4 regions of the Allohahella marinimesophila genome follow, and region 2 is predicted to be linked to each of the others. Evidence: predicted binding sites of a transcription regulator. Region 2 holds the regulator's gene; each other region holds the start of a gene.
What was found. Region 2 encodes PhoB, which activates phosphate uptake and scavenging genes when phosphate is short. Its sites were predicted from a motif close to TGTCATANNNNTGTCANA; they were not measured.

Region 1 (5,931 bases), on a different contig from region 2:
ACTGAGAAACGCCAGTGACGATGGGGCAGGACAGATGTGCAGTGCGGCGGCCATCGCCGAGGATACAACGTCGACCGCGATTCAGGCGCTACTGACTGGCGCGGCCCGCCTGCAGGGCCAGATTTCAGCTGCAGGCTTCAGACAGTTGACGTCCGAAGCTGTGCTCGTATAGCAAGGTTGTGCGGGGCTGATCAGGCTTCGCCACGCGCCGGGTAATTCTTCTCAACCACAAAGTCGATGGCCTTGAGCAAGTCGTCCAGTGCTGGCCGCGCAAAAGGCATGCTCTGGATCGATGAGGCATAGATCGTGTTGTCGGGTCGGACCAGATGCAGAGCGGGCTCGCTGAAACGGTCGGGTTCCTTGTCGCTGACAGCCTCTGAAATATAAAGATCCCAACCTCTCGCGGCCGCTTCGGTGAGTCCATAGCCGACCGTCAGCGCCTCCAGCCCCCAGTCCTTCACACTCTGCTCGGCGCGCTCCTTGTCATCCATCGACACGGCAATGACGTTGACGCCACGATTCCTGAAGTCGCCCAAATTTTTTTCCAGTGTCTGCAGGTAGGTCTTGCACACGGGGCAATGCATTCCCCGGTAGAACACCAGCAGGGTAAAAGTGTCCGGTGTCTGATCGGCAAGGGACCACGACTGGCCACCAACGGTATCCAGGTTCAGCTCGATGGCTTGCATGCGCGGTTGGGTCATCTCGTTCTCCTTGTTCAGGGTTCAGGTGATACCTTCTGCATACGTGGGGCGGAAACAATGGTAGCAATCCCCGAGTTAACTACCACCTGTCATCTTTCTGTTACTTAAGGTCGCCAGACTGTGCTGCTCGTGCCTCAGCGGCAAGACCAGAAACAATACACAGGCAGTCACCATGAAACAGACCTTCCACCCAGCACTGCGGCCACTCACCGTCGCTGTTCTTTTAGCGCAGACCTTTGGTGTCTCTGCAGCCGATGACCTCTATATCTCGGAATATATCGAGGGCTCGAGCAATAACAAGGCGCTCGAAATCGCCAATACCACCGGCGCAGACATCGATCTGGCTGCCTATGAAGTGCAGTACTTCTTCAATGGCTCACTCACAGCAGGCACGACGCTCAATCTGACCGGCACCGTACCTGCCGGTGAGGTCTACGTGGTGGCTTCGTCAGCAGCCAACGACACAATTCTGGGCCAGGCTGATTTCACCAGCGGCTCCAGCTTTTATAACGGCGATGATGCCATCACCTTGCTCAATGGCGGCGTTGTCGTGGACTCGATCGGCCAGATCGGTACGGATCCCGGCAGTCAATGGGGCGATTCGAACAATGGCACCCAGAACCAGACGCTACGTCGAAAGAGCAATGTTACAGCTGGCGACACCAATGCCGACGATGCGTTTGATCCATCCCTCGAATGGGATGCGTTTCCCCAGGATACGTTCGACGGTCTGGGCAGCCTCGATGGCGCGAATCCGGGCGATGGCGATGGCGACGACGGCGATACAGGTGGCGTAGCCGCTGGACAGTGTGGCGAGACGGCTACATTCATTCACGTGGTTCAGGGCAGTGGCAACAGTTCACCACTTGTCGATAGCGCTGTCATTGTTGAAGGTCTTGTCACCGCCGTTCGTGAAGACGGCTTCTTCATTCAGGAAGAAGTCGCTGACGAAGATGGCGACCCTGCCACTTCTGAAGGCCTCTTCATCGTCTCGGCCGAGGCGCCAGTTGTTGGCAATATCGCACGCGTGGCCGGCTCTGTAGGCGAATTCTTCGGCCGTACCCAACTGGCTGATGTCAGTGATATCGTTGACTGTGCAGTCACGGCAGAGGCAAGCTCAACATTGATTTCTCTGCCGCTTCAGGCCGGAGCAGATCTGGAGTCTCTCGAAGGCATGCAAGTTCGCGTGGCGGATCTGAAAATAAGCGATGTAAACGATCTCTGGCGTTTCGGTGAAGTGGGTCTGAGCAACGAGATCAAGCGTCAGCCAACGGATGTGTATGCACCGGGCACCAGCGAGTACGAAGCCCTCGTCGCGGCCAATGCGGAAAATCAGGTCTACCTGGAAGACACCAGCGCAGCCAGCTTTCCACCGGAGCTCAGTTTCTATACGCAGTTCAGCTACAGCAACACGATCAGAATTGGCGATATCGTTTCTGCAGCGGGTCCGCTGAATTTCAGCTTCGGCAAATACAAGATCAACCCCACTGAACCCGTCGTAGTCATCGGTACTCGTGAAGCGCTGCCAGAACTTCAGTCAGGCAATCTGACCATCGCGAGCTTCAACGTGCTCAACTACTTCAATGGTGAAGTGCAGGCCGATGGTACCGTGTCCTTCGACTACTCGGCGAATCGTGGCGCCAGTAGTCCTGAAGCCTTTGAGTTGCAGCAGGCGCGTATCGTCGATGCCATCCGAAAACTCGATGCGGATGTCATCGGTCTGATGGAAATCGAGAACGATGGTTACGACCAGTCGAGTGCCATTCAGTCGCTCGTCGATGCCGTCAATGCCGATATCCCCGAAGCGGAGCAGTTCGCTTTCGTGGCTACCGCTGATGGGGGCCTGCTGGGCACTGATGCGATAGCGGTCGGCTTGCTGTATCGGCCTGCTGTCGTGACACCTGATGGTATTGCAAAAGAGGTCCCGATGCCGATTCAGACCCTTGAAAACGGCAATCTGGTACAGATGCGAACGGCGCTTCTGCAGAGCTTCAGTCATGTCGACACCGAAGAGCGTTTCGCAGTGGCCGTCAATCACTTCAAGTCGAAGGGCTCGCAGTGTCTCGAAGATGGCGCGTCACCTACCTTGATCGACACGGCTCAGGGCAGCTGTAACGCGCTGAGAGTGTCTGCAGCGATCACGCTTGGCGAAGCGATGACATCCGCTGACCTGCCAGAGCGGCTCATGATTCTGGGCGATCTCAATGCCTACAGTGCAGAAGACCCAATCGCGATACTGACCGAATATGATCCTGCGGAGCGGGGTTACACCATCAAGACTGCTATGAATACTGCAGCTGACGGTGGCGCATCGGTCGAAGTGACAGAGACTTTCGGCTACACGAATGTTGCCGAGCAGTTCGACCCGAATGGCTTCTCGTACTGGTTCTTCGGTAGCGGTCAGGTAGGCAGTCTCGACCATATTCTGGTGAACGACGCGATGCTCGACGATATCGTCGATGCAACGCACTGGAATATCAATGCGCCTGAGCCCTATCAGCTGCAGTACGACCAGGCCCTGCGATTCTACCCTGACTCAGAAGGCTACAGCTTCACGGAAGTCGGGCCATATCGCAGTTCGGACCACGACCCCTTCCTGGTGTCCCTGAATCTGGAAGCGGCTGCACCAGCCACGCCAGTCGGCGACTTCAACAAGGACGGTCGTATCACCGGCAAGGATCTCGCTGCGCTCATTGGTCAGCTGTATCGCAAGGTCACTGACACCAATGCCCAGTTCGATCTGACTGGTGACGGCAGGATTACGCTGAAAGACTTCTTTGCCTTCCTGCGTCTGCTTCGCTAACAGTTCGCTGTATCAACACTGTAATTAAAAGCCTCTTCGGAGGCTTTTGTGTGTGCGTCATGGAATCGTCATGAAGGTGCAACAAAACCGTCACAGCGCGTCCGCACACTCTGCGCTTTAGCAGATCATAAGGTTTGCGCAAGGTCTTTACGGAGTAGACGATGAACTATCTGAATTTCAGAACATTTGGCATGAGCGCACTGCTCGTTGTCGCGCTGAGCGCCTGCAGCGACGACGACGATGACGATAAGCGCCCGGCGCCTGATACCGAAGAAACAGCAGGCTTTACCCTTCAGCTTCTACATATGGCCGATATCGACGGCTCTAACGCCGATGCGCTGGCGAACGTCAGCAGCTTCGCTGCCATCGTGGCTGGCCTCCGCGCCGAATACCCTGAAAAGACCCTGTTCGTCAGTTCAGGCGACAACATCATTCCAGGCTCGCGCTACACGGCCTCAAGTGATGAATCATTTGCTGGCGTGCCTGGTGTAGCCGAACCTGGCAATGGCCGTGCAGATATTGCTTTCCTCAACGCCATGGGTGTGCAGGCTTCTGCCGTAGGCAACCATGACATGGACGCAGGTCCCGGCGAATTTGCGACCCTGTTGCTGGCCGATGGCAACTACCCCGGCACTCAGTTTCCCTACCTGAGTAGCAACCTGGATTTCTCCACTGATAGCAACACTGCGCCACTCGTTGTCGCTGATGGTCAGGCTGCTGATACTATTCCGAACGCGCTGGCAAAATCAGCCGTCATCACCGTTGACGGCGAGCAGATTGGTCTCGTCGGGGCAACGACGCCAACTCAGGAAGTCATCACATCCACAGGTGATGTCACAGTACTGCCAGCCAGTGACGCCATCCCCGAGCTGGCTGCCATCATCCAGAGTTCAGTGGATGCACTGACTGCAGCGGGAATCGACAAGATCATACTGCTGTCGCACATGCAGCAAATCGCGGTTGAAAAGCAACTGGCGACCCTGCTTCGTGACGTCGACATCATTATTGCCGGCGGCTCGAACACGCTTCTGGCTGATGACACCGACCGTCTCCGGGCCGGTGATGTTGCCGCTGATGATTATCCACTGTTCTTCAACTCGGCTGCTGCTCAGCCTGTCGCCCTCGTGAACGTGGATGCAGATTACAAATATCTCGGTCGCCTGGTTGTAGGTTTTGACGCCAATGGTGTCGTGATCGAAGAAAGCATAAATGCTGCGGAAAGCGGAGCCTATGTCGCTGACGCGGAAACTGTCACAGCTGTGAACGGTACAGCGAATGCCACTGTGGACGCTGTCGTCACCGCCGTAAATGATGTGCTGCTGGCGAAAGAAGGCAATATTCTGGGCAACTCCAGCGTATACCTGAATGGTCAGCGTGGTTCGGTGAGAACAGAGGAAACCAATCTCGGTAATCTGACGGCCGACGCCAACCTGTTCTATGCGCGCCTGCAAGATCCGGCTGTCGACATCTCGTTCAAGAATGGTGGCGGTATCCGCTCTGACATCGGTACCTTCTTCTATCCTGCAGGCTCCACGAATCCAGATGACCTGACCTATGTCTCTACGCAGGCTTTCCCGGCTGCAGGCAAGGCAGCTGGCGATATATCACAGTTCGATATCGAGAGCGCACTGGCCTTCAATAACGGTCTCACCCTGATCGATGTCACGGCTCAGGAGCTCAAGGACATATTGGAAACTGCCGTCAGTGAAGTAGAAAACGTAGGCGGCGCCTTTCCACAGATTGGTGGTATGAGCTTCACCTATGATCCATCAGCGATTGCTCAGGTCGTCGATGCGACCACCAGTGCGGTCACAGTGCCCGGGGAGCGTGTCCGCTCACTGATGGTCGGAAACACCGCTGTAGTGACTGATGGTGTCTTGGATACTGGCAAAGGGCCGTTCCGCATGGTCGCGCTCAATTTCCTTGTCAACGGCGGCTTTGGTGTCACGACGGCAAATCCTGCTCGTGTCGACCTGGTGCTCGATGCTGAAGTGCTCACCAGCATCGACATGTCGGCAAACGATCCGGGTGCTGCAGACTTTGCAGCGAGCGGAACTGAGCAGGATGCGCTGGCAGAATACCTGAAAGCGACCTACCCGGATGCCAACTCGCCGTTCTCGATGGCTGACTCGATTGCCGATCCAGCAGTCGTTGATACCAGGATTCAGACAGTTCAGTAACAGATCACTACAAAAGTAGATATCCCGCGCCAGGGCTAGCCCCTGGCGCTTTTCGTTAGCGTTCCCTTGCTGTAAGTCTCCTCGCGCTCACCTGCTTAAATATTGGTTATTGCTACACTTAATGAAACTGGTTTAAGTGTTTTGGCGGTAAGCAAGTGTCGTTTCCAGCACAACTCGTTCACATTGGCTTCAAGACAAGTCGGCTATATGTCGGGCTGCTGCTGTTGGTGTGCCTGAGTTTTAGCTC
Region 2 (5,931 bases):
CTCGACTGACCTCCAGCCCGGCTGCCGCGGCCAATGCGGAGTGTGGCCGAAGCCCGGTAGCGCTCAGCACCACATCGGCTTGCAGCGTGCGCAGTTCGCCGCCGTCGACAGAGACCAAGTATGCTGACCCTCCACCGGCAGAAGCCTCGCTGACATGGTCCACCGAACCGACTGTACTTTGCCAGTGAAAGCGTGCCCCAGCCTCTTCCAGGCCTTGCCCAAGCGCCAATGACACCTGCTCTGGCAAGGCGCGCTGCAGAGGCCGGCTATCCGGGGAAATCACATCGACGGTAAACTTCGTGTCTACTGAAGCCAGCAGATCATTTGCGAATTCACAACCAATCAGGCCCGACCCCATGATGACGATTCTTATGGGCCGATCGACAGCTCCCTCCGCACATCGCTGTTGCGCCACAGTCACGAGCCGCTCGCGAAAACGGCGATAATCCATGAGACTGTTGACACTCAGGACCTCATCGGCCGCCGATCCTGACAGAGGCGGACGTACGACTTCAGCACCGAGCGCCAAGACCAACTCGGTGAATTCAATGGTCTCACCAGCCGATGAGCTGCTGCCTTCGAAACCTGCGTCCAGACGCCGAGCTTCCGGATCGATGGCAGTGACCCGGGTATGCGTACGGATGTCTATGTCGAGCTGGCTAGCCATCTTGCCGGCATCGGCCATGGATAGATGTTCCGCATTCTTACCCTTCGCAAAGCCAGTTGAGAGCAGAGGTTTCGAATAGGAATGGCCATCATCTGCGGTCAGAAGAAGAATCTTTCTGTCGGCATCCAGCTTTCTGAATTCGCGGATAAAGGTATAGCCGGCAAGGCCGCTACCGATCACCACCAACGGCTTGTCACTCGGGCTTTGCTGGCGTTGCAGGTCGTTCACATTTCCACCATCTCGAAATCTTCCTTTCCAACGCCGCAGTCAGGACAAATCCAGTCCTCCGGCACATTTTCCCAGGTTGTGCCCGGCGCTATTCCGTCATCTGGCCAGCCTTCAGCCTCGTCGTAGACCAATCCACATACGACACACTGCCACTTACGCATGGTTTCTCCCGTACTTGCCATTCCCTCTTCAATTCAGGGTTGGCTTTCATCATGTATTTAACCGGTGACTCTGGTTACACTGCCCCGAGCCAGGACAGGCAGAGAAGACCCGGACGAAATCGTAGGACAATCCTACATTTTAAATCCGTCGTTTTCGACATCAATCGACAGGCCCACATCATGACAGATCTTGAACACTTCATGGCAATACGTCAGAGGGCGGAGTGTCTTTTTACTTTCGACGAAACCGAACAGGCTATCGTCCGGGTTGCTGCCGAGATGACCGCAGAGTTGGCGAACAGTAACCCGCTGCTGATGACCGTCATGACCGGCGCTGTCGTCTTCGTTGGCCGACTGGCCGCACATCTCGATTTTCCACTCGAAATCAGCTATCTCCATGCCACCCGCTATCGCAATACCACCTCGGGCGACACCCTGCAGTGGAAAGTGCCGCCGCAGCAGGATGTGAAAGATCGCACCGTAGTTGTTATCGATGACATTCTCGATGAAGGACATACCCTCGCTGAAGTGGAGAGACATCTTCAGGAGCTTGGAGCTCAGGCCGTCTATACCGCTGTTCTGGTCGACAAGACTCACGACCGCAAGGCCTTTCCAGGGCAGCGCTGTGATTTTACTGGCCTGCAGGTGCCAGACCGCTATGTATTCGGCTCGGGTATGGATTATCGTGGCTACTGGCGAAATACGGGCGGCATCCATGCGGTGCATCCGGACGATCTCTAACGCTGTTTCCGGGGCCGAAACTTGCAACTGACGACATCTCTTCCGCTGGCCCTCGCTGGCGTTCGCTGGCGACAGGGCCAGCAAATCACGAACCGGAATCGCTACCCCGATGAATTACGATGGTTGCTGGACCGGGGCTCACTGACGGCAAGACTCAAGCGTCGCGCCGAAACGTTCAGGGTGATCAGGCTCGCCTCCGAAACCCGAAGTATCTATAACCATGAGCGCCGTATCTTTGCCAGCGCCTGCAATGTGCGGGTGCATACGGCCATCGTCAGGGAGGTCATCCTCTGCTGCGATGGTCACGCAGCCGTCTATGCTCGAACCGTCATTCCCTGGAGCAGCCTGGCCGGTAGCAATCGTCGTTTGCTCACGCTGAATGAAAGACCGTTGGCCGATGTGTTGTTCAGCGGCTGCGGCGTGGCACGAGGCGACATCGAAGTAGCCCAGGTCCGTACGTCGATGCCAGGATCGGAGAGGCTACACGCTCGCAGGTCCTTGTTTTTCCCGAACCAGAAACCTATTTTAGTAGCCGAGTTCTTCGCCGGGGATTTCAACTTTTGCACAACAGAGGAGTAGCCGTCTGTGAATCGTGACAAGGCCCTGGCCTTTGTTCAGCTTATGCGCCTGGACAAGCCAGTGGGGATCCTGCTGTTGCTCTGGCCCACTCTGACAGCCCTTTGGCTCGCTGGCGACGGGCAGCCAACCCTGGCCAACATCCTGATTTTCACGGCAGGCGTCGCGCTGATGCGATCTGCAGGCTGTGTCATCAACGATTTTGCGGATCGCAACATTGATGGCCACGTGGCGCGCACGACAGAACGCCCTCTGGCCACAGGTCGGTTGACGAGCTATCACGCCTGGGCCTGCTTCCTCGCGCTCATTGCGCTGGCGTTTCTGCTCGTGCTCCTGACCAACCCAGCCACCATCAAGCTGGCTTTTGGCGCGCTCGGAGTCGCCATGCTGTATCCCTTCATGAAGCGTTACACCCATTTTCCCCAGGTGGTGCTTGGCATCGCTTTCTCGTTTGGCATACCCATGGCTTTCACTGCAGAAGGCGTCCCTGTCGGTGAAACTGCTATCTGGCTCATGTTGGGCAACATCATCTGGACGGTCGCCTACGATACAGAATATGCCATGGTGGATCGGAACGATGATCTTCGCATTGGCGTGAAGTCGACGGCGGTGTTGTTTGCTGAAGCAGACAAGATGATCATCGCCGCCCTGCAATCGTTCTGCGTGCTTGTCTGGATCATCATTGGTGTCACCAATGCGCTCGGCGCCGCCTATTTCCTCGCGGTAGTGATCGCGGCCACCCTGTTCGTGTATCAGCAGCATCTAATACGTTATCGGGAACGGGACATGTGTCTCAAGGCCTTCAAAAACAATAATTTTGTCGGTCTCGCTATTTTTGCTGGAACACTAGTGGCACTCAGCTGATCACGGCAATGATTTTCCATGTTTCAGCACCTGACGGGCGCATCTGTCATTAAAGTGTCATACTTCCTCGCTGTAATGGTCCCCAGCTGCTTTGCCTGACTGGAGCGAGGAATGCCAAACAAGAATGTTCTGATTGTCGACGACGAACCTGCAATTCGAGAGATGATTGCTGTTGCACTTGAAATGGCCGATTACGGTTACTGGGAAGCCGGCGATGCTGCTGAGGCCCATAGTATTATCGTGGACCATCGGCCGGACATCATCCTGCTCGACTGGATGTTGCCTGGAACGAGCGGTATCGAATTTGCGCGCCGGTTGAAACGGGACGGGGGAACGGCGGACATTCCCCTGATCATACTCACCGCCAAGACCGAAGAGGATAACAAGGTTCAGGGGCTGGAAGTTGGTGCGGATGATTACATCACCAAGCCTTTTTCTCCTCGTGAGCTGGTAGCACGTCTGAAGGCGGTACTGCGCCGCACCGTTGTGGCTGGCATGGAAACTCCGATCGAGATCAATGATCTCAAGCTCGATCCGGTCTGTCACCGGGTGACGATCAATGATCAGGCTGTTGCGATGGGGCCAACCGAATACAAGCTCCTGCAGTTCTTCATGACGCACCAGGAGCGCGTGTATACCCGTGGCCAGCTGCTGGACCAGGTCTGGGGTGGCAATGTGTATGTCGAGGAACGCACGGTCGATGTGCATATCAGACGACTTCGCAAGGCCCTTGAACCCAACCACTATTCACTGATACAGACGGTTCGCGGCACAGGCTATCGCTTCTCGACAAAGGCGGCATGAGGACAGCGATGGCTATGGGTAGTAACGATTGAAAATTTCTGAGCTGATCGTTCAGCCTCTGGTCATTTTTTTCCTGGTCATCCTGCCACTGGGCCTGCTCATCGGGCAGCCTTTGGCACTGACCTTCGCTGCAATAGTGCTCTACTTGCTCTGGAGCTTGCGCCAGGTGTATCGCCTGGCTAGCTGGCTTCAGCAGCCAGGTGAATCCGAGCCTCCTGAAAGTCACGGCCTCTGGGGTCGGATTTTCGACTCGATCCTTCGCCTTCAGGCCGAACACTCCAAAGCGCAGGCCCGATTACAGGCCCTGCTCAATCGTATCCAGCAGTCCACCAATGCCCTGAAAGACGGGGTCATTCTGACCAACAGCGACGGTGTCATGGACTGGTGGAACAGCGCTGCGGCAGACATGCTTGGCCTTCGCAAGCCAAACGATACCGGCCAGACCATTCACTATCTGGTCAGGGACCCCAGCTTCAAGCAGTATTTCTTTTCAAAAGCCTACGACGATCCCTTGTTGCTCAGCGCACCCAAAAAACCACAGATGCAGCTGAAGGTGCACATCACCCTCTTCGGTGAAGACGACCGGCTGATCGTGATTCAGGATGTGACCCAGCTCAAGCAACTTGAAAGTGTACGCCAGGTGTTCATCTCGAATGTGTCGCATGAACTCAGGACACCCCTCACCGTTATCAGCGGATATCTCGAAACGCTCATCGATACCGGGGCCGATCTTGCCCCTCGCCGGCAACGTGCGCTCTCACAGATGCAGACCCAGGCACGACGTATGGAGGCACTGGTGACCGACCTGCTGCTGCTGTCGAAAATCGAGAATGAAGGCGGCGAAATTCGTCAACTGCCAGTGAACATGCATGACCTGCTCCTGCGTATTCTCGATTCGGCGAAGGTGGTAGCCGGAGACAAGGTGCTGAAGATAAGCCTGGCGGTGGAGAGCGATGCCAGGTTGTACGGTAACGAAACCCAGCTTCACAGCGCATTCTCGAACCTGGTACTCAACGCCGTCAAATACACGCCCGAGGGTAAATGTATCGATATCCGGTGGCATTTGACCAAACGCCATGCGGTGCTGAGCGTTACAGACACCGGCATAGGCATCGACAGCATCCATATTCCGCGGCTGACCGAACGCTTCTACCGTGCCGATCCATCACGGCACACGGGCACCGGTGGCACGGGTCTGGGCCTGGCCATAGTCAAGCACGTACTGCTCAACCACGATGCCAGGCTGGATATCAGCAGCCGCCCTGGTGAAGGCAGCTGTTTTGCCTGTCTGTTCCCCATCGAGCGTATCAGGGAGCCCGAAGTCGCTCTGGAGGTGCACTAGCTGGCGTCGCCGGAGTGGTATCGGTCACACCCTGACTATCCAGCCAGAACAGCACGCCACCGGCAACTGCTGCCGGCAGTATGAAGAGATTCAGTATCGGCACATAGGTCGCTGCCAAGGCAGTGCCTCCAAAGCCATAACTCGTCATCCGGGCTCGCTTCAGCACCGTCAACACACGTATGAAGGGAAGACCATTCTGATCAACGGCATAATCGACCATCTCCACCGCCAGCATCCACATTGAGAAAGCAAGCCATAACAGAGGGGCCACCGTATTGATGCCGGGTATGAAAGATACGATCAGCAGGAGTAGCGCCCTGGGCAGGTAATACATCAGCTTTCGCGTCTCCCTCGCCAGCGCCAGAGGCAACACCTTTACCAACTGCGCTACAGTATTCGGCTGCGTAATGCTCTTTTCAACTGGACCACCTCGAGCGGCCCGCTCCTGCTGTTCAACCCGTTCGGCCAGAATGGCGTAGAAAGGGGCGCCAACGAGGGTGGCCAACAATACGAAGGTCTGGGAATACACCAGCAACAATAGAACGCCG
Region 3 (5,931 bases), on a different contig from region 2:
CTGGATCAGGATGCCGCCATGCATTACCGCATGACCCCACTCGGTTCGGCCGAGGTCGGCGCCTACCTCTCACATTTCAGGGCCATTAAAACTGCCTATGACGAGGGCATCGAACAGCTTTGTCTCTTCGAAGATGATGTTCATCTCGAGCCTGCCTTTCACAGTGTGCTCACGGAGCTCCGCGAGCTGCCCGTAGACTTCGAATTCATCCGTTTCATGGCGCTCAAGCGGCAGCCTCGAAAGCTGGTGCGCGGGCTGGCTGGCAGCGAGAACAGTGAGCAGGCCTATTGGCTCACACGCCCACTCAGGGGAACGCTTGGGGGGCAGGGCCTGCTGATCAATCGGCAGGGTATGGAGAAACTGATCAGCTACGGTCGTCGCATCTTCATGCCGATCGACAAGCTCTATGACCACTATTGGGAAACCGGGCTGCACTGTTTCGTGGTCGAGCCTCATATCATCTGGGAAACGGCCAAGCCAACAACGATTCCCAAGCCTGATTTCGAGCCAGTGACGCCACGGTTGAGGGGGAAGCTCAATCGCACCCTTATCAAGATGCAGCGCAGCGTCCATAGACGGCTATATCTCCTGAAGCATCGCGAGGCATTCTTTCCAACCAGCAAGAAACCGCCGGCCTCGATCGGGCGATCGCCTCGAATTCGCTAAGGTCTCTGGGTCAGCCGGGGCCAGAGCTCATAAGCGTCAAGAACGGCCTTGAGTTTGTCGTCGTTACCATCAACTTTGGACTTGTTCGACCGCTTGAGCGCATGGGTCTGCGACTCGGGAATAACGACAAAGCGTGTACCGAACTCCCTCGGATCCTGAATTCGCTGGCATAAGGTGCCGTTCTTGAGGCTCATCGCCTTCAACCAGATGTCATCAGAGGCCGGGCAGAGCGCCATGAACTGTTGTTCGTTGAGCACCTCCTCATCGAAAGCGCCAGGAAAATAAAGCACGCCACCGTTTCCAGTCGGAAACACCAGCGCCGAAGGCTCAGCCAGATCGGTCGATTTCTCCCAGGACTTATAAGGCAGCACACCACCTGTGGCGTCGCACAGCATGCGATGGGCTCTGTGGGCATGAATGACATCCGGTCGTGCCAGCCAGGCGCGATACAGCATGTCGACGAAATCGAAGGGATACATGAGATCGTCGTCTGCGGTAATGATCAGGCTGTCGGGATATTTCTGAAAGGTATGAAAGAATTTCTTGTAGGGGCCGAGGTCACGCTCGCAGAACAGGACTTCAAGCCCACGACTCTTCTGCAGGTGTAGAATCTCAGGGAGATTCGACTCAGTGACATCGGCCTCGGATACACACAGCACGATACGGTCCGGCTTCAGCGACTGCTGCATCAGGCTTTCGATGGTCAAATAGACATTGCCTATCCGTTTGTCGAAGGTAGTGAGTGAGACCACGATATCGTGCGGCTTGGCATTGCCGACCCCAGATCGCCTGGTCTTGATGGCTTCAAGAGTCAGCTGAGCACTCAGAATCTGCTGTCGCAGACGAAGACTCTCCGCCTGTGTGTCTCGAAGACGCCGTTGACGCCGCAGCGTCTTAAACATCCTTTACATCTGGTTCTGCTGTTGGCGCTTCCGCTTTCTTCACGCGAATCGCTCGTCCGTCCACCGTGAAACCATTCAGACGCTGTATGGCTGCCTTGGCATCCCCGACCTTCGGCATTTCGACAAATCCGAAGCCTTTCGACAGCCCGGTGTCCGCGTCGAGCACCAGGCGACAGGATTGTATGGCGCCGAAGGGTTCGAACAGCTCACGCAGGGCGGCCTCCGTAGTGGCGCGATCGAGATTGCGTACAAGCAGCTTCATGATCAGGGTATCCAGGTAATGACAGTGAGGTCGAGCAGGATTATACCGCTTCCAGCAGGGAAGTTGGGAGTCGCCACGAAGCAGATACGAAGTGGATGGCGAGTCAGTGTCAGCGACCTGTAGCAAAACCGTAACACGGCTCCTTTACCCTTCAACAAGGTACGGGATTCGACCATCCCGGCTACAGACGAGTTCTTCAAATGGACGGGTTGTCGACGCACCGACGACATCACCGGATGCTTTGGCTGATGACACGCTCGATTCATGACCCTTCACGCCCGTTTACGAGGTGCACAATGCCTACTGACAAAGATAGCCACCTGCAGCATATTTCAGCCCGTTTCAATAGCGATCTTGCCGCGATCAGACAGGATTTACTGGCCATGGGGGAAGTGGTCGAACAGCAACTGCAGGACGCTCTGAAAGCCCTGATCAACAATGATGGTGAACTGGGCAAGGCCGTCAAGATGCGCGACAAGGCAGTCGATGCCATGGAACTCGCCATCGATGAAGAGGCTTATCAGCTCATCGTCAGGCGCCAGCCCACGGCCAGCGATCTCCGCCTGGTCATGGCCGTCGTGAAGATGGTAGCTGACATCGAGCGCATCGGTGATGAGGCAAAAAAGATTGCCAAACTGGCCATGGTGCAGGCTCAGGAAGGCAAGAGCTCCAGAGGCTACCTTGAAGTTCGCCATCTCGGCATCCATGTTGGCAGAATGGTGCGCGATGCGCTGGACGCCTTCGCGACCTTCGATATGCAGAAGGCACTTGCCGTCATGAAGGAAGATGATGCAGTCGACAATGAGTATCGCAGCGCTACACGCGCCGTGATGACCTTCATGATGGAAGATCCTCGAAATATCAGTAGCTGCCTCAATGTCATGTGGGTCTTGCGAGCCCTCGAGCGGATTGGCGACCACGCAGGTAATATCTGCGAGCATGTCATTTTCATGGTCGAAGGCACTGACGTACGTCATTCACCCATGGAAGTCGCCGAAAACGTAGTAGAGAACCCTCGATAGTTGATATTCAGGCATCTTTCAAAAAACAAACACGTGCTTTCGCTGGCTTGATCCAAACAGACTGATAGACTGTAACAAAGTTGTCACATATTGCCTTTATCGTGCAGTCATCGGTGAAACAAATCCGAAAAATGAAGTCAAAGTGATAATTGGAGACGCAACGTGATCAAACTTAAAACAGCTCTTACAACTGTGGCACTGGCCGGCGGCATCGCTGCTGTCTCTGCACCTGCCATGGCTCGTGACACCATCAACATCGTAGGTTCGTCCACTGTTTACCCGTTCGCAACCGTCGTTGCCGAGCGCTTTGGTCGTAACACCGATTTCCCGACTCCCAAGCTCGAGTCCACCGGTTCAGGTGGCGGTCTGAAGCTGTTCTGTGAAGGTGTTGGTACTCAGCATCCGGATATCACTAATGCTTCGCGTCGTATGAAGAAGAGCGAATTTGAGAACTGCCAGTCCAAGGGCGTCAAGGCCATCACAGAAGTCCGCATCGGGGCAGATGGTATCGTAATCGCGAACTCTAAAGATGCTGAAAAGATTGATTTGACGCTCAAGCAGGTTTTCCTGGCTCTGGCCAAGGAAGTGCCTAGCGAAGACGGCAAGAAGCTGGTTGCCAATCCTTACCAGAAGTGGAGCGACATCGACTCCAGCCTGCCAGACTATGAAATCAACGTGATGGGTCCGCCGCCGACTTCCGGTACCCGCGATGCATTCGTCGAAATCGCCATGGAAGGTGGCTGTAAGGAATTCGACATGATCGCCAAAATGGAAGACGAGAATGAGGACAAGTTCAAGAGCGTATGTCACAGCATGCGTGAAGACGGTCCCTTCGTCGAAGCTGGCGAAAACGACAACCTGATCGTACAGCGGCTTGCCAAGGATCCTGAAACCCTCGGTATCTTCGGTTACAGCTTCCTGATGGAAAACACTGGCCAGATTCAGGCGGCCACTATCGGCGGCGTGGAACCGACTCCAGAAAACATCTCCAGCGACAAATACCCTGTTGCCCGTTCACTGTGGTTCTACATCAAGAACGCGCACGTGGGTGTAGTTCCAGGTATCAAGGAATATGCTGGCGAGTTCACTAGCGAAGGCGCCTGGGGTGACAATGGTTATCTGGTTGATGTAGGTCTTATCCCGCTCCCACGTGAGCAGCGTATGGAGATAGCCAAGAAAGTTAAGAGCCTGGAGCCAATGACTGGTAACGAGCTGTAAAACTCGATCACTGAGACGTCATGGATGACGACAAGGGGAACGCGGGGCAGCAGGGTCGCGTTCCTTTATTACATTTTGATGAATATTTTTGTGCTGCAAACTGGCAAGATAGACGCCCAGTAAACCTAAAGCCATTAATACAGAGACTGTTATGCAGACGGCCATTCTTCTGCCCCTTGTTCTGATTCTTGCCTTGGTTGCCTATGGACTCGCGTATATGCGATCCCGGGCTGTGGCAGCGCCCCTTGGCGGCATCCGGAATCTCAAGGCTCTACCCTTCTATTATGCGGCGCGCGCAGCGCTCTGGTGTGCCATTCCTGCTCTCCTTGTGTTGGCTATCTGGGCCGGTTTTGAGGGTAAGGTCATCCAGGGTATCGTCATCGCATCTTTACCTCAGGATGCCTGGCCCGATTCTCCCGGGGAGGCCAGCCTGATTCTTTCACAGATCAGCAACGTCGCAGCCGGAAAACTCAATCCGGATTTCGTGCCCGAGCATATTGTCGGAGCGTCGTCGCTGCTGGAAGCCATGCAGGAGCGGAGCGAAATCTTCAAGGCCGTCCTGGTCCTGCTCATAGCCGTGTCAGGTGCGATTTTTGCCTGGACTCGCGTAGCACCTCACATCAATGCCAGATTGAACGTAGAAACGACCCTCCGCCGCATCTTTTTTGTCTGTGCGGCACTGGCGGTCCTGACGACAGCAGGCATTGTCTTTTCGGTGATCCTCGAAACTGTGCGTTTCTTTGGGAAGGTGCCAATTTCTGACTTTCTGTTCAGCACGACCTGGAGCCCTCAGACTGCATTGCGTGCGGATCAGGTCGGTTCAGAGGGCGCATTTGGTGTTATCCCGCTGTTCACGGGCACACTGTTGATTTCGGCTATTGCACTGTTGGTAGCGGTTCCAATTGGACTGATGTCTGCCATCTATCTCTCCGAATACGCTAGCAAGCGTATGCGGTCGACGATCAAGCCAATACTCGAGATGCTGGCAGGCATACCGACGGTGGTGTACGGGTTTTTCGCCGCATTGACTGTTGCGCCGTTCATTCGTGACCTCGCTGAAATGGTAGGTCTGCAAGCCTCTTCCCAAAGTGCGCTAGCTGCCGGTCTGGTCATGGGTATCATGATCGTGCCCTTTGTATCCTCGCTATCGGACGATGTGATCAACGCGGTACCCCAGTCGATGCGAGATGGCTCCCTGGCGTTGGGAGCAACCCAATCAGAAACCATGAAGAAAGTCATTTTCCCTGCGGCGCTTCCGGGCATAATCGGCGGAATTCTACTGGCCGCATCGCGAGCCATTGGCGAAACCATGATTGTGGTCATGGCGGCTGGACTGGCCGCCAATCTGACAGCCAATCCGCTGGAGTCGGTCACGACAGTGACCGTGCAGATTGCCACCTTGCTCGTGGGTGACCAGGAATTTGACAGCGCCAAGACGCTTTCCGCTTTTGCACTGGGCATGTTGCTGTTTATTGTCACGTTGCTGCTCAACGTGCTCGCGCTTCACATCGTACGGAAATATAGGGAACAGTATGAGTGATCAAAGTTCTCAGGCAGAGATTGTTCGAAATTCCCTGAAACGCCGCTATCGGAAGGAGCGTCGGTTTAGAGTGTATGGAATGCTGGCAATCTTCATCGCCCTAGCTTCGCTGGTTATCCTGTTTGCCGATATCGTATCGAAGGGCCACACCGGGTTTGTGAAGACCACAATAACCCTGGATGTGGAGCTAGATTCCGAGCTGATGTATCTGGACGACCCCACGGATGCGGATCAGCGTTCGATGGCAGACTTCAATGCGCCGATTCTCGCTGCTTTGCAAAAGCATTTCCCGGACGTTGACAGCGCAGCCGAAAAGCGTGA
Region 4 (5,931 bases), on a different contig from region 2:
CATTCTGATGAACGGCACTTGTGAGGCGCTGGCGCTCGGTGAGAAGAATGGCCTGGACCCGGCAGTCCTTTCCGAGATCATGCGTCAGAGCTCTGGCGGAAACTGGGCGCTCAACGTTTATAACCCGTGGCCTGGTGTCATGGATGGCGTGCCGGCTTCTAACGACTACAAGGGTGGCTTCCTTGTTGACCTGATGAACAAGGATCTTGGTCTGGCTTTCGATAATGCCGACCGAAACAAAGCGCCTATTCCCATGGGGGCTCTGGCTCGCAACATGTTCCTGCTCCATGCCCAGCAGGGGAATGGCCAACTGGACTTCTCCAGTATCCAGCGGATGTATCGCGGGGCGGAAAAAGGTGAATAAAGCTGACTGGCGCCACAGTTTCTGGCGCTAGATTACCTGGCAGGTCTGATTGGCAGCATACGACGTACCTCAGCTTCAGTAGTCACCAAAGCTGTTGGGGGTGTATCTGATGGCCAACATTCGCAGCTCTGTGCATACCCTGTTTTTTCCTGTTCTGCTTCTTCTGATCGCCTGTGACATGCCTCAGGACCCTGAGGACACCTTCGAGCGCGCCACTGATGGCCCTGTCCGCGTAGGGCTGACCGGGCACTCGCCGTGGGTAATCATCGAGGACGGCCAATACTCGGGCACGGAAGTTCAACTCGTACAGGCCTTCAGCGACAAGATTGGTAGCCGTATCGAGTGGCATGAAGGCTCAGAAAGTGTCCTGCTCGAATCACTCAAGCGACATGAGCTGGATCTGGTGATTGGTGGCCTGAAGAAGTCCATTCCGTGGAAAACCGTTGCCTTCACCAAACCCTACATGACCATAGGCCAGGACAAGCATGTCATGGCCGTACCACTCGGCGAGAATCGTTGGTTGCTGGAGCTGGAGAAGTTCCTCAATAGTCCACCTGCAAAGGAGATTATGGAGCGATGAAAAAAGGCACCGGGTTCGAGTTTCCCCCTGAACAGACCGAGGCGATGCGGAAGGCTCGCCGCCTCGAGTGGTGGACGATCGCCTATCTCCTTTCCGTGATCGTACTGATGTACCTGACGATGGGTTCTTCACAGGCCATGAAGACAGCCTGGATGGAAGATATGCTGAGCCTGATCCCGCCGGTCGTTTTGCTTGTTGCCAGCCGGTTCGCTCACAAGACGCCCGATGCCCGCTTTCCCTATGGATATCACCGCGTAGTGTCCATCGCCTTCCTGTGCGCATCGATAGCCCTGTTCACCATGGGTTCGCTGCTACTGTACGACGCGTTGAGCAAGCTCGTAATGCAGGAACATCCAACGATCGGCGGCATGACGATTGCCGGCACGACCTTCTGGCAAGGCTGGGCGATGTATCCCGTGCTGATCTGGGGGGCTATTCCACCATTCTTTCTCGGGCGGGCAAAAATGCCGCTGGCGGAAAAGATTCACGACAAGGTGCTATATGCCGACGCCGATATGAACAAGGCCGACTGGATGACGGCTGCCGCGGCAATGGTGGGTATAACAGGTGTCGGGCTGGGCTACTGGTGGGCCGACGCCGTTGCGGCTGCCGCCATTTCCACGTCTATTCTCAGGGATGGCTGGAGCAATCTGAAGCAGGTTGTACTGGATCTGATGGATGAGTCGCCCGAGCAGGTCGACCGTTCGGGTAGCGATGACCTGCCCAGCCAGGTCAGTCGACATCTGAAGCAGATGGCCTGGATCGATGATGCTCAGGTGCGGATGCGTGAAGACGGCCATGTCTACTTTGGCGAGGCCTTCATTCGAATCAATGACGACACACAACTGACCCGAAAACTCCACGAGGCTACGATCAGCTGTCGAAAGCTGAACTGGCGCGTCCATGATATTGTGCTGGTGCCGGTCGTCTCTCTTGATGCGCCTATCGGCACATTAAAGGACGTTGACCGGCCAAGTGGCGAGGATCAAAAGGCGGGCAGTCGGATCAGAGGCCCAGCTGTTTCGCAATGATCTCGTTCATGATCTCACGGGTACCGCCGCCGATTGACAGGATTCGGGAGTCACGATAGAGACGCTCCACCAGTGTCCCACGCATGTAGCCCATGCCACCAAAAATTTGCACGGCTTCGTGCGTGACTGAGTCGGCCGCATCAGTGGCGAGATTCTTGGCCATCGAAATCTCCTTCACCGGGTTCTTGCCGGCCTGAATGAGTTCGGCGGCGTAGTAGGTGTACTGGCGGGCAATTTCCACCTGCGAAGCCATGTCCACCAGCTTGTGCTTCAGCACCTGAAAGCGACTGATCGGTCTGCCGAAAGCCTGCCGTTGCTTCGCATAAGCGAGGGCTTCGTCGTAGGCCAGCTGAGCCGTCATGTAAGCCATGATGGCCAGTGACAGGCGTTCCATCAGAAAGTTCGCCATTATCGCCACGAAGCCTGCGTTTTCGACGCCGATGAGATGGTCGGCAGGCACTAGGCAATCGTCGAAGAACAATTCTGCGGTATCGCTGGCCCACCAGCCCATTTTTTTCAGGTTTTGGCCGCGTGTGAAGCCCGGTGTGTCGCGTTCTACGACAATCAGACTGATGCCGCCATGACCTTCGCCTCCGGTTCGCACGGCCACCGTGTAGTAGTCAGCGCGGATTCCGCTTGTGATGAAGGTCTTGCTGCCGTTGATGCGATAATGATCGCCTTCCCGTACCGCTCGGGTGGCCAGGCTGGCCACATCCGAGCCGCCACCAGCTTCAGTGATCGCCAGCGCGGCAATTTTTCTGCCGGCCAGCACTTCGGGAACGATGCGTTCCTTCAAGGCAGGCTTCGCCCACTTGGCTATGGGCGGTAGTGCAATGTCGAGCGAACCCAGACCAGCTACCAGGCCGCCCGAGCCGGACCGCATGAGTTCTTCGGAGGCTGCGATCTTCATGAAAACGTCATTTTCCCCACTACCACCCCACCGTTCTGCATAGCCAATACCAAGGATGCCAGCCTCACCTGCCGTCTCGTAAAGCTCACGAGGGAATGTACCAGCCTCTTCCCACTCATGGACAAAGGGCAGAATGTGCTGCTGCACGAATCGGTTGACGGTGTGCCTGACCTGGCTGTGGGCGTCATCAAATGGCATGGGGCGGAAGTCCTTCATCGTCGAAACAGGTGAGTCGCAGCTTATCAATCACCCAAAAACCAAGCAAGCGCTTGGTTTGTATTTGCCATGAAAATGTCACATTAACTCAACCGTTCTGTCACTTTCGCTACCTACTCTGGCTCCTCCAATACACTAGATATCGCCCCGTCGGAGCTGTTCATGAGCAAGGCAACCTTTGATCCCAAGACTTATAACCTCAGCGGTAACGAAGCATTTGCGTCGGTACTCGATAAGCATCTGTCCCGCCGCGGCCTCATCAAAGGTGGTCTTGGGGTAGCTGGCCTTTCACTGCTGTCAGGATTCGGCCTGACCGGCTGTAGCGATGACGACAAGTCTTCAGCAGTTCGCGGCACGCTCGGTAGCAGCAGCGAGACGCTTGGCTTCAACTCCATTCCTGGCTCGAAGACCGATGCCGTGGTCGTTCCTGAAGGCTACAATGCCCGCGTGCTTGCGCCGTGGGGCACACCACTGAACAACACTGCTCAGGCGTTTAAGGCTGACGGCACCAACTCTGCATCTGACCAGGAAAATGCGGTCGGCATGCACCATGACGGCATGCATTTCTTCCCCATCGACGGCAGCTCCACAGACGGTTTGCTTGTGATCAACCATGAGTATATCGATGCCAACGCGCTGCACCCCGACGGACCTACCATCGATCCGGTAACAGAGCTGCGTACCAGCGCCGAAGAGATCCGCAAGGAAATCAACGCTCACGGTGTATGCGTCGTTCGTGTGCAGTTGGTCAACGGCGAATGGCAAGTGGTAGAGAACGATCCACTGAACAGACGTTTTACCCACGCTACCGAAATGGATATCGCAGGCCCGCTACGTAACTCTCCAGTGCTCCAGACACGATACTCGCCAGCTGGTGATGTGACCCGCGGCACCTCCAACAACTGTGGGAATGGTGCGACCCCATGGGGCACGTACCTGACCTGTGAAGAGAACTGGCCTGGCTATTTCATGAACTCGGCGTCAAGCCGACCCGCTGACCAGGATCGGCTTGGCCTGCCAGATGACGGTACCCGCTACGGCTGGCACCACCTGGCAGGAGATCCATCAGAAGTGGATCAGGAGTTTGCCCGCTTCGACAACACGCCGACAGGCGCTTCCGCGCTCGAAGATTACCGCAACGAGGCTAATGGTTTTGGCTATACGGTCGAGATCGATCCTTACAATCCGACAGCCAAGGCTGTGAAACGTACTGCCCTGGGCCGCTTCAGACAGGAAAGCCGCAGCTTCGGACCGCTGGTCGAAGGCGAGCCTGTAGTCAGCTATGCCGGTCACGATGCCCAGTTCGAATACATATACAAATTCGTTTCTGATGCGCTGTGGACGGCCGCTGACGCAAACCCCGCTGATCGCCTGGCAACTGGTGCGAAATATATGGATGCGGGCACATTGTATGTGGCGCGTTTCAATGCAGACGGCACAGGTGACTGGTTGCCCTTGACGCTCGATAGTGTCACGACTGATGGCCAGACTTTAGGTAGTCTGTTCGCCACTCAGGCCGATATTATCCTGAATACACCTGGCGCTGCTGATGCCGTAGGTGCCACGCCAATGGATCGACCTGAGTGGGTGGCAGTCGATCCCATCAACGGTACCGTCTACTTCACCCTTACCAATAATACCGATCGTGAAGAGCCCAACTCGCCGAATCCAAGGATCCAGAACGAGTTCGGTCATATCGTTCGCTGGAACGAAGATGGCGTCGACCGCTTCAACTGGGATATCTTTATCTTCGGTTCGCCAGCAGATGGTGACGCTGACACCAACCGGTCCGGTCTCACCGATGCCAACCAGTTCGCGAGCCCAGATGGCCTCATCTTTGATCCGCGCGGCATCATGTGGATTCAGACCGACAACGGCGCCGATGCGGTGACAGAAGAGACCAACGATCAGATGCTGGCGGTCATCCCTTCCAAGCTGCGTGACGGCAATAACGATCAGCGCGTAGTAGACAGCTCGAATCAGAGTGAAGTACGCAGGTTCTTCGTTGGCCCGAACGGCTGTGAAGTAACAGGCCTTGCTTACACGCCTGATTACACGACTTTCTTCGTCAACATCCAGCATCCAGGAAACTGGCCATTCAGCGACAATGCAGCGGAAGTCACGCCAGAGGGCGTCACCGTAAGGCCACGTGCTGCCACAGTGGTTGTACGCAGGAACGATGGCGGACCAATAGGGGTTTGAGTAGGTACTGGTGCTGAAGGCCATCCGGCAGATGCACCAGTTCACAATTTGACCTAATATTCGCCGCGAGTAGCCGGACACCGTTCATACGAAGCCTATACTCAGAATATGATCATATTTCATTCTTGAGGGTTGGCTTTGTTGAACATGTGGAGAAAGCGTTTGAGCGCGGTCGCGCTGCTGTCTGCGCTTCAGTGGCTCACGGCTTGCGGTGGTTCCTCTGCTGGCGGGTCGGATGACCTGTCCGGCTCAACGCCAACCGTTCCCGGCGATGGTTCTGGCAGCAATTCGGCGGTGCCTGTCGATGACAGACAGGTCTCCACCGGCAGCTTTTCAGTCACATCCTCCAGCCCCGCCCGTGACAGCACAAATCGCGCCCTGAACGCTGGCGTGAAAATCCTGTTCAACCAGTCCCTCATAGCCAGCACTGTAACCGGCCAGCATATTCGACTGAGCAACGGTGTCATCCCAGTGATCATTGACCTTCAGTATGAGGCCGGCGAGCGGGAAGTCACCCTCGTGCCAAGTGTGTCGCTAGCAGCTGATACGCGCTATACAGTCAGCCTTTCCGATGGCTTGATGGCGGAGAACGGAGAGTCCATGAAGGCCCACGAGTGGACCTTTCGCA

Region 1: a site for PhoB is predicted at 3,560-3,577, ahead of ABD735_RS13770 (bifunctional metallophosphatase/5'-nucleotidase). Genes of this name have one in related genera too.
Region 3: a site for PhoB is predicted at 1,938-1,955, ahead of phoU (phosphate signaling complex protein PhoU). Genes of this name have one in related genera too.
Region 4: a site for PhoB is predicted at 3,167-3,184, ahead of ABD735_RS13740 (PhoX family protein). Genes of this name have one in related genera too.

Annotation. Positions count from the first base shown of each region.
Region 1 covers NZ_BAABBO010000011.1:340,780-346,710, forward strand. The annotation lists gene leuA (2-isopropylmalate synthase) at 1-172, shown strand, start outside; gene ABD735_RS13760 (peroxiredoxin-like family protein) at 192-701, opposite strand; gene ABD735_RS13765 (ExeM/NucH family extracellular endonuclease) at 874-3,504, shown strand; gene ABD735_RS13770 (bifunctional metallophosphatase/5'-nucleotidase) at 3,666-5,684, shown strand; gene ABD735_RS13775 (sensor domain-containing diguanylate cyclase) at 5,840-5,931, shown strand, end outside.
Region 2 covers NZ_BAABBO010000014.1:97,383-103,313, forward strand. The annotation lists gene ABD735_RS15475 (FAD-dependent oxidoreductase) at 1-895, opposite strand, end outside; gene ABD735_RS15480 (rubredoxin) at 892-1,056, opposite strand; gene ABD735_RS15485 (hypoxanthine-guanine phosphoribosyltransferase) at 1,237-1,797, shown strand; gene ABD735_RS15490 (chorismate--pyruvate lyase family protein) at 1,819-2,376, shown strand; gene ubiA (4-hydroxybenzoate octaprenyltransferase) at 2,383-3,237, shown strand; gene phoB (phosphate regulon transcriptional regulator PhoB) at 3,349-4,041, shown strand; gene phoR (phosphate regulon sensor histidine kinase PhoR) at 4,070-5,383, shown strand; gene cysZ (sulfate transporter CysZ) at 5,349-5,931, opposite strand, start outside.
Region 3 covers NZ_BAABBO010000011.1:262,300-268,230, forward strand. The annotation lists gene ABD735_RS13385 (glycosyltransferase family 25 protein) at 1-666, shown strand, start outside; gene ABD735_RS13390 (hypothetical protein) at 663-1,568, opposite strand; gene ABD735_RS13395 (RNA recognition motif domain-containing protein) at 1,561-1,830, opposite strand; gene phoU (phosphate signaling complex protein PhoU) at 2,127-2,852, shown strand; gene ABD735_RS13405 (substrate-binding domain-containing protein) at 3,018-4,070, shown strand; gene pstC (phosphate ABC transporter permease subunit PstC) at 4,222-5,610, shown strand; gene pstA (phosphate ABC transporter permease PstA) at 5,603-5,931, shown strand, end outside.
Region 4 covers NZ_BAABBO010000011.1:331,951-337,881, forward strand. The annotation lists gene mmsB (3-hydroxyisobutyrate dehydrogenase) at 1-364, shown strand, start outside; gene ABD735_RS13725 (transporter substrate-binding domain-containing protein) at 474-944, shown strand; gene ABD735_RS13730 (cation diffusion facilitator family transporter) at 941-1,975, shown strand; gene ABD735_RS13735 (acyl-CoA dehydrogenase family protein) at 1,950-3,083, opposite strand; gene ABD735_RS13740 (PhoX family protein) at 3,264-5,303, shown strand; gene ABD735_RS13745 (CAP domain-containing protein) at 5,466-5,931, shown strand, end outside.